Linked DNA regions of Alloyangia pacifica. The main gene of each other region encodes a partner of the protein of the gene in region 3 in a complex. Links are inferred from orthologs where the notes say so. Each region holds a gene or a part of one and is shown on either strand. Other genes may lie near its edges.

Evidence for each region. The genes of interacting proteins can lie anywhere in the genome.
Region 1: the proteins of CEW88_RS08135 (region 3) and pnp are in contact, whole or in part, in a cryo-EM structure (PDB 9QH0), measured with the Escherichia coli proteins. The link is inferred for Alloyangia pacifica from one-to-one orthologs.
Region 2: the proteins of CEW88_RS08135 (region 3) and eno are in contact, whole or in part, in a solved structure (PDB 2FYM), measured with the Escherichia coli proteins. The link is inferred for Alloyangia pacifica from one-to-one orthologs.

Annotation. Positions count from the first base shown.
Region 1 is NZ_CP022189.1:2,373,153-2,376,234, reverse strand. Bases 73-3,024 are described here. They hold pnp (polyribonucleotide nucleotidyltransferase), read left to right. Parts: upstream 73-453; coding sequence 454-2,595; downstream 2,596-3,024. Other genes in these bases: CEW88_RS11435 (hypothetical protein), read right to left, coding at 2,706-3,024; rpsO (30S ribosomal protein S15), read left to right, coding at 73-178. In the rest of the region: more of rpsO, read left to right, coding at 1-72; more of CEW88_RS11435, read right to left, coding at 3,025-3,082. UniProt on the Escherichia coli protein: Involved in mRNA degradation. Catalyzes the phosphorolysis of single-stranded polyribonucleotides processively in the 3'- to 5'-direction. Also involved, along with RNase II, in tRNA processing.
Region 2 is NZ_CP022189.1:1,465,675-1,468,742, reverse strand. What follows is about bases 73-3,010. They hold eno (phosphopyruvate hydratase), read left to right. Parts: upstream 73-871; coding sequence 872-2,149; downstream 2,150-3,010. Other genes in these bases: CEW88_RS07035 (hypothetical protein), read right to left, coding at 2,758-3,010; CEW88_RS07040 (cell division protein ZapA), read right to left, coding at 2,336-2,758; CEW88_RS07050 (mechanosensitive ion channel family protein), read right to left, coding at 73-622. Also shown: more of CEW88_RS07050, read right to left, coding at 1-72; more of CEW88_RS07035, read right to left, coding at 3,011-3,068. UniProt on the Escherichia coli protein: Catalyzes the reversible conversion of 2-phosphoglycerate (2-PG) into phosphoenolpyruvate (PEP). It is essential for the degradation of carbohydrates via glycolysis.
Region 3 is NZ_CP022189.1:1,693,907-1,697,483, reverse strand. Bases 88-3,534 are described here. They hold CEW88_RS08135 (Rne/Rng family ribonuclease), read left to right. Parts: upstream 88-481; coding sequence 482-3,334; downstream 3,335-3,534. Other genes in these bases: CEW88_RS08130 (cytochrome c biogenesis CcdA family protein), read left to right, coding at 3,522-3,534. Outside these bases: more of CEW88_RS08130, read left to right, coding at 3,535-3,577. UniProt on the Escherichia coli protein: Endoribonuclease that plays a central role in RNA processing and decay. Required for the maturation of 5S and 16S rRNAs and the majority of tRNAs. Also involved in the degradation of most mRNAs.

The DNA of each region.
Region 1 (3,082 bases), 680 kb from region 3 along the record:
CCTCACCAGCCGCATCACGACCCTGACCGAGCACTTCAAGACCCACAAGAAGGACAACCACTCGCGTCGTGGCCTTCTGAAGCTCGTGGCTCAGCGCCGCAAGCTGCTGGACTATCTGAAGGGCAAGGAAGAGGCACGTTACACCGACCTCATCCAGCGCCTCGGCATTCGCCGCTGATCCGCGCAGGATACGGAAGTCGCAGCGCCCGCTCCTCTGGAGCGGGCGTTTTGCGTTTCGGGCCTTGCGCCCTGGGGGCGGTCCCCGGCCTGTCCGAGGGCGCGCCGCGCTTATCACTTCCCAAAAGGCGGATTCTCCTGTATGCGCGCCCCATCTGAGACGTGACGCCTTTGGCTCCCGGGCACATGCAAGAGGATAGGGAGCGGTGGCAATGGGGCCACCATAGGAACGGGAGACCCGGAGGGCCGGGAGTGCTCCCTTACAGGATACGCTACATGTTCAACGTAACGACGAAATCCATGCAGTGGGGCGAGGAAACCCTCACCCTCGAGACCGGCAAGGTTGCCCGTCAGGCAGACGGCACCGTCATCGCCACGCTCGGCGAGACCTCGGTCATGGCCAACGTGACCTTCGCGAAGGAACCGAAGCCGGGCCAGGATTTCTTCCCGCTGACCGTCCACTACCAGGAAAAATACTATGCCGCGGGCAAGGTGCCCGGTGGCTTCTTCAAGCGCGAGGCGCGTCCGACCGAGAAAGAGACGCTGACCGCACGCCTGATCGACCGTCCGATCCGTCCGCTCTTCGTCCCCGGCTTCAAGCATGAAGTGCTGGTGATGTGCACCGTGCTGTCGCACGATCTGGTCAACGACCCCGACGTCGTGGCGATGATCGCCGCCTCGGCCGCGCTGACCATCTCGGGCGTGCCCTTCATGGGTCCGATCGCCGGCTGCCGCGTCGGTTACACCGATGGCGAGTACGTGCTGAACCCGACCGTCGACGACATGCAGGGGCTGCGCAACAACCCCGATCAGCGTCTCGACCTCGTCGTCGCCGGCACCAAGGACGCCGTGATGATGGTGGAATCGGAAGCCTACGAGCTGACCGAAGACGAGATGCTGGGGGCCGTGACCTTTGCGCACGCGCAGATCCAGCCCGTCATCGACCTGATCATCGATCTGGCCGAATCCGCCGCGAAAGAGCCTTTCGACTTCCAGGCGCCCGACTACTCGGAGCTTTTCGAAGTGGTGAAGGGTCTGGGCGAAGCCAAGATGAAGGCCGCCTACGCGATCACCGACAAACAGGCGCGCGTCGCCGCCGTGTCGGCCGCCAAGGAAGAGATCAAGGCACAGCTGAGCGAAGAGCAGCTCGAAGACGCGAACCTCGGTTCGGCGATCAAGAAGCTCGAGTCGGTCGTGCTGCGCTCGGACGTGGTGAAGAACAAGCGCCGCATCGACGGCCGCGCGCTCGACCAGGTCCGTCCGATCGTGTCGGAAACCTCGGTCCTGCCGCGGACCCACGGCTCGTCGCTGTTCACCCGTGGCGAAACCCAGGCGCTGGTCGTGACCACGCTGGGCACCGGCGACGACGAGCAGATCATCGACGCTCTGCACGGCAACTTCCGCTCGAACTTCCTGCTGCACTACAACTTCCCGCCGTACTCGGTGGGTGAAGTGGGGCGCGTTGGCTCGCCGGGTCGCCGTGAAATCGGCCACGGCAAGCTGGCATGGCGCGCGCTGCAGGCCGTGCTGCCGGCACCGACCGACTTCCCCTACACCATCCGCGTGGTGTCCGAGATCACCGAATCCAACGGCTCGTCCTCGATGGCCTCCGTCTGCGGCGGCTCGCTGTCGATGATGGATGCAGGCGTTCCGCTGAAGGCGCCGGTGGCCGGTGTGGCCATGGGCCTCGTGCTGGAAGACGACGGTGAGTATGCGGTGCTGACCGACATCCTTGGCGACGAGGACCACCTCGGCGACATGGACTTCAAGGTCGCAGGCACCGAGAACGGCATCACCTCGCTGCAGATGGACATCAAGGTCGCGGGCATCACCCCCGAGATCATGAAACAGGCGCTGGCACAGGCCAAGGACGGCCGGATGCACATCCTCGGCGAGATGGCCAAGGCCCTCACCGAAGCCGGCGATTTCTCGGTCCACGCCCCGCGCATCGAGACCATGCAGATCCCGACCGACAAGATCCGTGAAGTGATCGGCTCGGGCGGCAAGGTGATCCGCGAGATCGTCGAAGTGTCGGGCGCCAAGGTCGACATCAACGACGATGGCGTGATCAAGATCGCCTCGGCCAACGGTGAAGCCATCCAGAAGGCCTATGACATGATCTACTCGATCGTGGCAGAGCCGGAAGAGGGCGCCGTCTACAAGGGCAAGGTCGTGAAGATCGTCGATTTCGGCGCCTTCGTGAACTTCTTCGGCAAGCGCGACGGCCTCGTGCACGTCAGCCAGATCGAGAACCGCCGCCTGAACCATCCGTCGGATGTGCTGAAGGAAGGTCAGGAAGTCTACGTGAAGCTGCTTGGCTTCGACGATCGCGGCAAGGTGCGCCTCGCCATGAAGATGGTCGACCAGGAAACCGGCGAAGAGCTGGCAGCGGACAAGAAGGAAGAGACCGCGGAGTGATCCGCGGCCTCGGCCCTCGCTGAAATGCACAACCGCCCCGGCCTTTCGGTCGGGGCGGTTTCTGTTGGGGGGGGGGCACTCGCCGCGGCGCGCGGCGCCCGTGTCCGGCTTCAGTGCAGCAGGGCAGGGGCCCGAGGCTGATCCAGCACCAGAGACGAGGTGCCCGCTCCGGCCCAGAAGCCTTCGAGGTGACGCGCAGGGTCGACTTTCTGGCGCATCTCCTCGGTGAGGGCCAGTAGGCCGGTCACCTGGTCCTGCGACCAGCTCAGCAGCAGCCCGGGCGCCGAGATCGCCGAAATCGGCGCATCCATCAGGGCCACCGGCGGCTCGTCGCGGTGCAGCGCCTCGACCGGGCAGTCCAGCGAGGAGGTGCGGGTCTCGTCCCAGAGGGTGACCTCGTCGAGGCGGAGCGCCTCGAAATAGGGCACAAGCATCGGCTCGAGGACCAGCGGCAGCCAGTCCTCCTCCGGCTTGTAGAGCCCTTCCT
Region 2 (3,068 bases), 230 kb from region 3 along the record:
CCACCACGATGCCCGCCGCCCCCGCCGAGGCCAGAAGCGACACGCCCCACTGGCGGACCCCCGGAAAGGTCATCAGGATCGCCGAGATGGTGACGATGAGGATCAGCCAGCCGGTAAGACGCACGAGGATGCGGCTCTGCGTGACGTGCTTGCGCGCCAGGAAATTGTCCTCGGCATCGAGCGAGAATTTCCTAAGCCGCACCGTCGTCCAGATGTGCAGCGCGGTGTGCACCACCCAGGCCACCAGCACGATGAAGGCGATCAGCAGCGCGTGCTGCGCGAGGTCGCGCCACGTCGCATCGAGCGGCGCCACCGCCACGCCTATGGCCAGGAAGAACACCACCAGACCCATGCGCAGCGGACGGCGGGTGCGCGACACGAGGCTGCGCCAGAAGAGTTCGCGCTTCTCCACCATCCGGGTCAGCAGGCCGAAGACCAGCCGGAACGCCAGCACCCCGACCATGAAGGCCACCCCGAGCACCGCCGTGGGCATCACCCAACCCGGCAACACAGGGATGATCGCCTCGACCGTCTCCGAAAAGTCCGCCACCTGCTGTTCGAGCTGGTCGAGCTCGGAGATGTCGGCCACCTGCTGGCCGATCTGGCTGAGTTCGTCTTCCATGCATCACGTCCGCGCGGCACCGTCCTCCCCTCGGCACCCCTCTCGCGGCCTTTCCTGCTGATCATTGCCTATGCGTCTGCAGCAAAAACCTAGAGGCCATTTCCCCAGGGGCAAAAAACAATCCTGCAAGCCCATGGAGTTGTTAGCGCAACCCCATGGGAATAGGCTATGTTAGCGTTACCGTCATTGTTTACATCTGCCGAACCCCTGTTATAGCTCGTCGCGAACCCATTCCTTTGCGAGGGACCCATGAGCATCATCATCGACATTCACGCCCGCGAGATCCTCGACAGCCGGGGCAACCCCACCGTCGAAGTCGACGTCACGCTGGAAGACGGCACCATGGGCCGCGCCGCGGTGCCCTCGGGCGCCTCGACCGGCGTGCACGAGGCCGTGGAAAAGCGCGACGGCGACAAGGCGCGCTACATGGGCAAGGGCGTGCTCGAGGCGGTGGCCGCAGTCAACGGCGAGATCGCCGAAACCATCGTCGGCTTTGACGCCACCGAGCAGCTGGCCATCGACATGGCGATGATCGAGCTCGACGGCACCGACAACAAGGGCCGGCTCGGCGCCAACGCCATCCTCGGCGTGTCGCTCGCCGTGGCCAAGGCGGCGGCAGAGTTCACCGGCCAGCCGCTCTATCGCTACGTCGGCGGCACCTCGGCGCGCGTCCTGCCGGTGCCGATGATGAACATCATCAACGGCGGCGAGCATGCCGACAACCCGATCGACATTCAGGAATTCATGATCATGCCGGTCTCGGCGACCAGCATCGGCGAAGCCGTGCGCATGGGCTCCGAGATCTTCCACACGCTGAAGAAGGAACTCTCGGCGGCGGGCATGTCGACCGGTCTCGGCGACGAGGGCGGCTTTGCGCCCGAGCTGGCCTCGACCAAGGACGCGCTCGACTTCATCCTGAAATCCATCGAGAAGGCCGGCTACAAGCCCGGAGAGGACATCTACCTCGCGCTCGACTGCGCCTCGACCGAATACTTCAAGGACGGCAAGTATGAGATGAAGGGCGAAGGCCTCTCGCTCAGCTCCGCCCAGAACGTCGACTACCTTGCCAAGCTCTGCGAAGACTACCCGATCATCTCGATCGAGGACGGCTGCGCCGAGGATGACTGGGAAGGCTGGAAGCTGCTGACCGAGAAACTCGGCGCATCGGTTCAGCTGGTCGGCGACGATCTCTTCGTCACCAACCCCGAGCGCCTTGCCATGGGCATCGATCAGGGCGTGGCCAACTCCATGCTGGTCAAGGTCAACCAGATCGGCACCCTGTCCGAGACGCTGAAGGCCGTCGATATGGCTCACCGCGCGCGTTACACCAACGTGATGTCGCACCGCTCGGGCGAGACCGAGGATGCCACCATCGCCGACCTCGCTGTCGCCACCAACTGCGGCCAGATCAAGACCGGCTCGCTGGCCCGCTCAGACCGGCTCGCCAAGTACAACCAACTGATCCGCATCGAGGAAATGCTGGGCGAAGCGGCGGAATACGCCGGCCGCTCGATCCTCAAGCGCTGATCTCGGACCACCAAGAATGGCGAAGGGCGGGGAATTTCCCCGCCCTTTTTCTATAGGCCGCCGCCCTGCGCTTCTGGTCTTTGCAATACGCCCCGTCCCGGCGTCACCGGGAGCACCAGGCTCGGAGGGGGCTCGCCCCGTCCGCTGCGCGGATTCCTCGAAATCACCTGCTCTCGGAAGACCGGGTCAGGACGCGCTCTTTTCCTCGACCGCCTCTGCCAGCGCCTCGGCGCGGGCGGCAAGCTCGGCCATGGCCTCGGTCAGGCTGCGCGGGATCACCGGCACCTCGACGCGCTCGGCTTCAGGCGGCGGGGCATCGCGCAGGGCGCGCACCTCGGCGGCCATGGCGCCCATGCGCTCTTCGGCTTCGCGCAGCCGGTCCTCGGTCTCGCGCAGGCGATCCTCGAGGCCGGCGGTCTTGTCTGCCAGCATCAGCCCGGCCATCAGCAGCATACGCGCCTCGGGCATGCGGCCGATCTGACCGACCAGCACCTGCGCCTCGGTGTCCAGCATGCGCGCGGCGGCCTGAAGATATTGCTCTTCGCCCTCCTGGCAGGCGACCTCGAAGAGGCGACCGCCGATCGGGATCTCGACTTCGATCTGCGACATCACAGCTCCTCCGGATTGGTCGCGGCGGCCAGCACCGGGGTCAGCCCCGCCAGCAGCGCCCGCGCCTCGGCTTCCTCGACACCGCGCGCGGCGCGCAGCGAGTCGAGTTCGGCCAGCATGGCCTGGTTGACCAGATGCGGCTCGCCGATGCCCGCCTCGAGCGCGGCGCGCATCTCGGCCTGTGACCGCATCAGCATGTCATTGGCCTGGCGCAGCCGCTGCAACTCGCCGTCGAGCGCCGCAAGGGCCTCCTGCTGCTCGGCGAGCTGTGCCGCCAGGGCCTCGGCTCCTGCAGCGCCTTCCGGCGGAT
Region 3 (3,577 bases):
TCCGCGGCGGGCAGGGCGGGTGTCTAAGGCGGGGCGCCGCGACCGCGCGAGATGGCGGCAGCCCTGTGGATGAAATCATGCAGCCGTCACATTCCATATTGTCATTGGGGCGGCGATTCCCCTATGGTACCCATTAGGCCAGTGGGTTTTGCGCCATCCGCGTGACACTGTGCCAAAGAGTTTCGCTGCTTCGGAGCCGTCCGCCACAGGACCCCGGGCAGACCGATCAGGCCGCAAGGCCAAGCACATTGCCCGGACCGCCCAAGGCGACGGGCCGCAACAAGGCACCGCGAGGCGTTTCGCCCTGACGGTGTCGGAGAAGAACCGCGATGAAGCGCGCGACGCAGATCAGGCACCTGGGCGAAGACAGATTGTCTTCCCGTGCCTGCGCGCCGCTCACCGCCCAGACAAGCCACGCCACATCACCTCGCAGCCCGGCTCCGCCCGGGTTTCTGGCGCATGTGCCGTGCACACGGAAAACATGGCAAAGAAAATGCTCATCGATGCCACCCACGCGGAAGAGACCCGCGTTGTGGTGGTCGACGGAAACAAGGTCGAGGAATTCGATTTTGAATCGGAAAACAAGCGCCAGCTAGCAGGCAATATCTACCTGGCGAAAGTCACCAGGGTCGAGCCCTCGCTGCAGGCAGCCTTCGTGGATTACGGCGGAAACCGCCACGGCTTCCTCGCCTTCTCGGAAATCCATCCCGACTACTACCAGATCCCCGTTGCCGACCGTCAGGCGCTGATGGAGGAAGAGGCTGCTCTGGCGGCCGAAGAGGACGAGGACGACAAGGAAAAGTCGCGCTCGAAGAACGCGCGGTCGCGCACCCGCCGCTCGCGCTCGCGCAGCAAGGCGGAGCAGGCGAGCACCGGCGACAAGCTGGTCACCGGCGAAGTCTCGGAAGAGGTCTCGGGCGACGTGTCCGAGGGCATCTCGGGCATGGAAACCATCGACCTCGGGGATGATGTTCTCGACACGCGCGACGACGAAGGTCTGTCGCCGATGGAAACCGTGGCCGAAACCCCGGTCGAGGAGCCCGTCGCCGAAGAGACCGATCTCAAGGCGCCGGACGAAGCGCCCGAGGCCGACGATCAGGACGATGACCACGAGCTCGACGCGGCGAAGTCGGATGATAGCATCGAGTCCGTCGCCGACGACGACACCGAGGAAGACATCCGCCCGGCGCGCAAGCCGCGGGCGCGGAAGTACAAGATCCAGGAAGTGATCAAGGTCCGCCAGATCCTGCTGGTGCAGGTCGTCAAGGAAGAGCGCGGCAACAAGGGCGCGGCGCTGACCACCTATCTGTCGCTCGCCGGTCGCTACTGCGTGCTGATGCCGAACACCGCCCGTGGCGGTGGCATCTCGCGCAAGATCACCAATGCTGCCGACCGCTCGAAGCTGAAGGAGATCGCGCAGAGCATCGACGTGCCGAAAGGCGCGGGGCTGATCATCCGGACCGCCGGCGCCAAGCGCACCAAGACCGAGATCAAGCGCGACTACGAATACCTGCAACGCCTCTGGGAGCAGATCCGCGAGCTGACGCTGCAATCGGTGGCGCCCGCGAAAATCTACGAAGAGGGCGATCTCATTAAGCGCTCGATCCGCGACCTCTACAACCGCGAGATCGACGAGGTGCACGTGGAAGGCGAGCGCGGCTACCGCAACGCCAAGGACTTCATGAAGATGATCATGCCGTCCCACGCGAAGAACGTGAAGCACTACCTCGACCCGATGCCGCTCTTCGCGCGCTACCAGGTCGAGACCTACCTCGGCGGCATGTTCAACCCGACCGTGCAGCTGAAATCCGGCGGCTACATCGTGATCGGCGTCACCGAGGCGCTGGTGGCGATCGACGTGAACTCGGGCCGGGCCACCAAGGAAGGCTCGATCGAGGAGACCGCGCTGAAGACCAACCTGGAGGCCGCCGAAGAAGTGGCGCGCCAGCTGCGTCTGCGCGACCTTGCCGGCCTCATCGTCATCGACTTCATCGACATGGAAGAGCGCAAGAACAACGCCGCCGTCGAGAAGAAGCTGAAGGACAAGCTCAAGACCGACCGCGCCCGCATCCAGGTCGGCCGCATCTCGGGCTTCGGCCTTCTCGAGATGTCGCGCCAGCGCCTGCGCCCGGGCATGATCGAGGCCACCACGCAGCCCTGCGCGGCCTGCCACGGCACCGGCCTGATCCGCTCGGATGACAACATGGCGCTGAACATCCTGCGCCAGATCGAGGAAGAGGGCGTGCGCCGCCGCTCCCGCGAGGTGCTGGTGAAATGCCCGGTGGGCATCGCCAACTACCTGATGAACCAAAAGCGCGAACACGTCGCCCAGATCGAGGCGCGCTACGGCATGGCCGTGCGCATCGAGGGGGACACGCATCTCGTCAGCCCCGACTTCTCGATGGAGAAGTTCAAGACCGCGACGCGCAACGTGCCCGAAGTGGTTGCGCCGGTGGTCTCGGCGACCGCCTCGCTCATGGACCAAGTCGACGAGGATTACCCCGGCGAGGAAGACGAGGACGAGGAACTGATCGAGGCGGAGGCCGAAGCCAAGGCACAGTCCGAGACCGACAGCGACAATGGGTCCGGCGACAATGGGTCCAGCGACGAGGATTCCGACGGCAAGCCCAAGAAGCGCCGCCGCCGCCGCCGCCGCTCGCGGTCGAAGAACCGGGATGGTCAGAACGGCGACGAGACCGGTGCTGACGACGAGGGCAACAGCGAGGCCAAGCCCGAGGCGCACGGCGAAGCGGTGCGCCAAGTGGCCGCCGAGGAGGTCGCCGAGGCTGCGCCAGAAACTCCGGCAGAGGCTCCGGCTCAAGCCGAAGCCGCGGATGCTCCCGCCGCCGAGGAGGCGTCCGCCGAGAAGCCCAAGCGGACCCGCCGCTCGCGCAGCCGAAAGAAGGCCGAGCCCGAGGTGACCGTGGTCGCCGCTGAGGAAGCGCCGGCTGAAACCCCGGTCGAAGCCCAGCCCGAACCGGGTGTGGTCGAAGCTGCGGTGGAAGCGCCTGTCGAAGCCGAGGCCCCCGCAGAGACACCGGTGGAACAACCGGTTGCCGAAGAGGCGGCTGCGCCCGCAGAGGTGACCGAAACCGCCGTCAATGCACCGGTCGCTGAGGCGCCTGCAGAGGCCGCCGCGGAAACGTCCAAGGACACCCCGGTCGAAACCGAGGGCGATGCCCCGGTTGCCGACGAGGTGGCTCAAGAGGTCGCTGAAGTGCCCGTCGCCGAGGAGGCCAAGGCCGAGCCCGAGCCCGAGCGCACCCCGGAGCCCGTCGCCGCCGAGGCGGACGACGCGTCCAAGCCCAAGCGCAGGGGCTGGTGGAGCCGCTGAGGCCCCGCCGACAGAGCTAGAGAAAACGCCCCGGCCCGAGCGCCGGGGCGTTTTGCGTTCAGGAACCGTCGCTTGCGGGGCGGGCGGCGCGGGCGGGGCGTGGCCCGCGCACATCATTTCAGCCGGGGAACGCAGACGTGAGGCGCTGCCGCGTGACGAGGCGCGCCTGATCGCCTATTCGGAGGGCATGTTCGGAATCGAGATCATCGACGCAAGCCTGCTCCCTGCCATGATCGTGGCGCT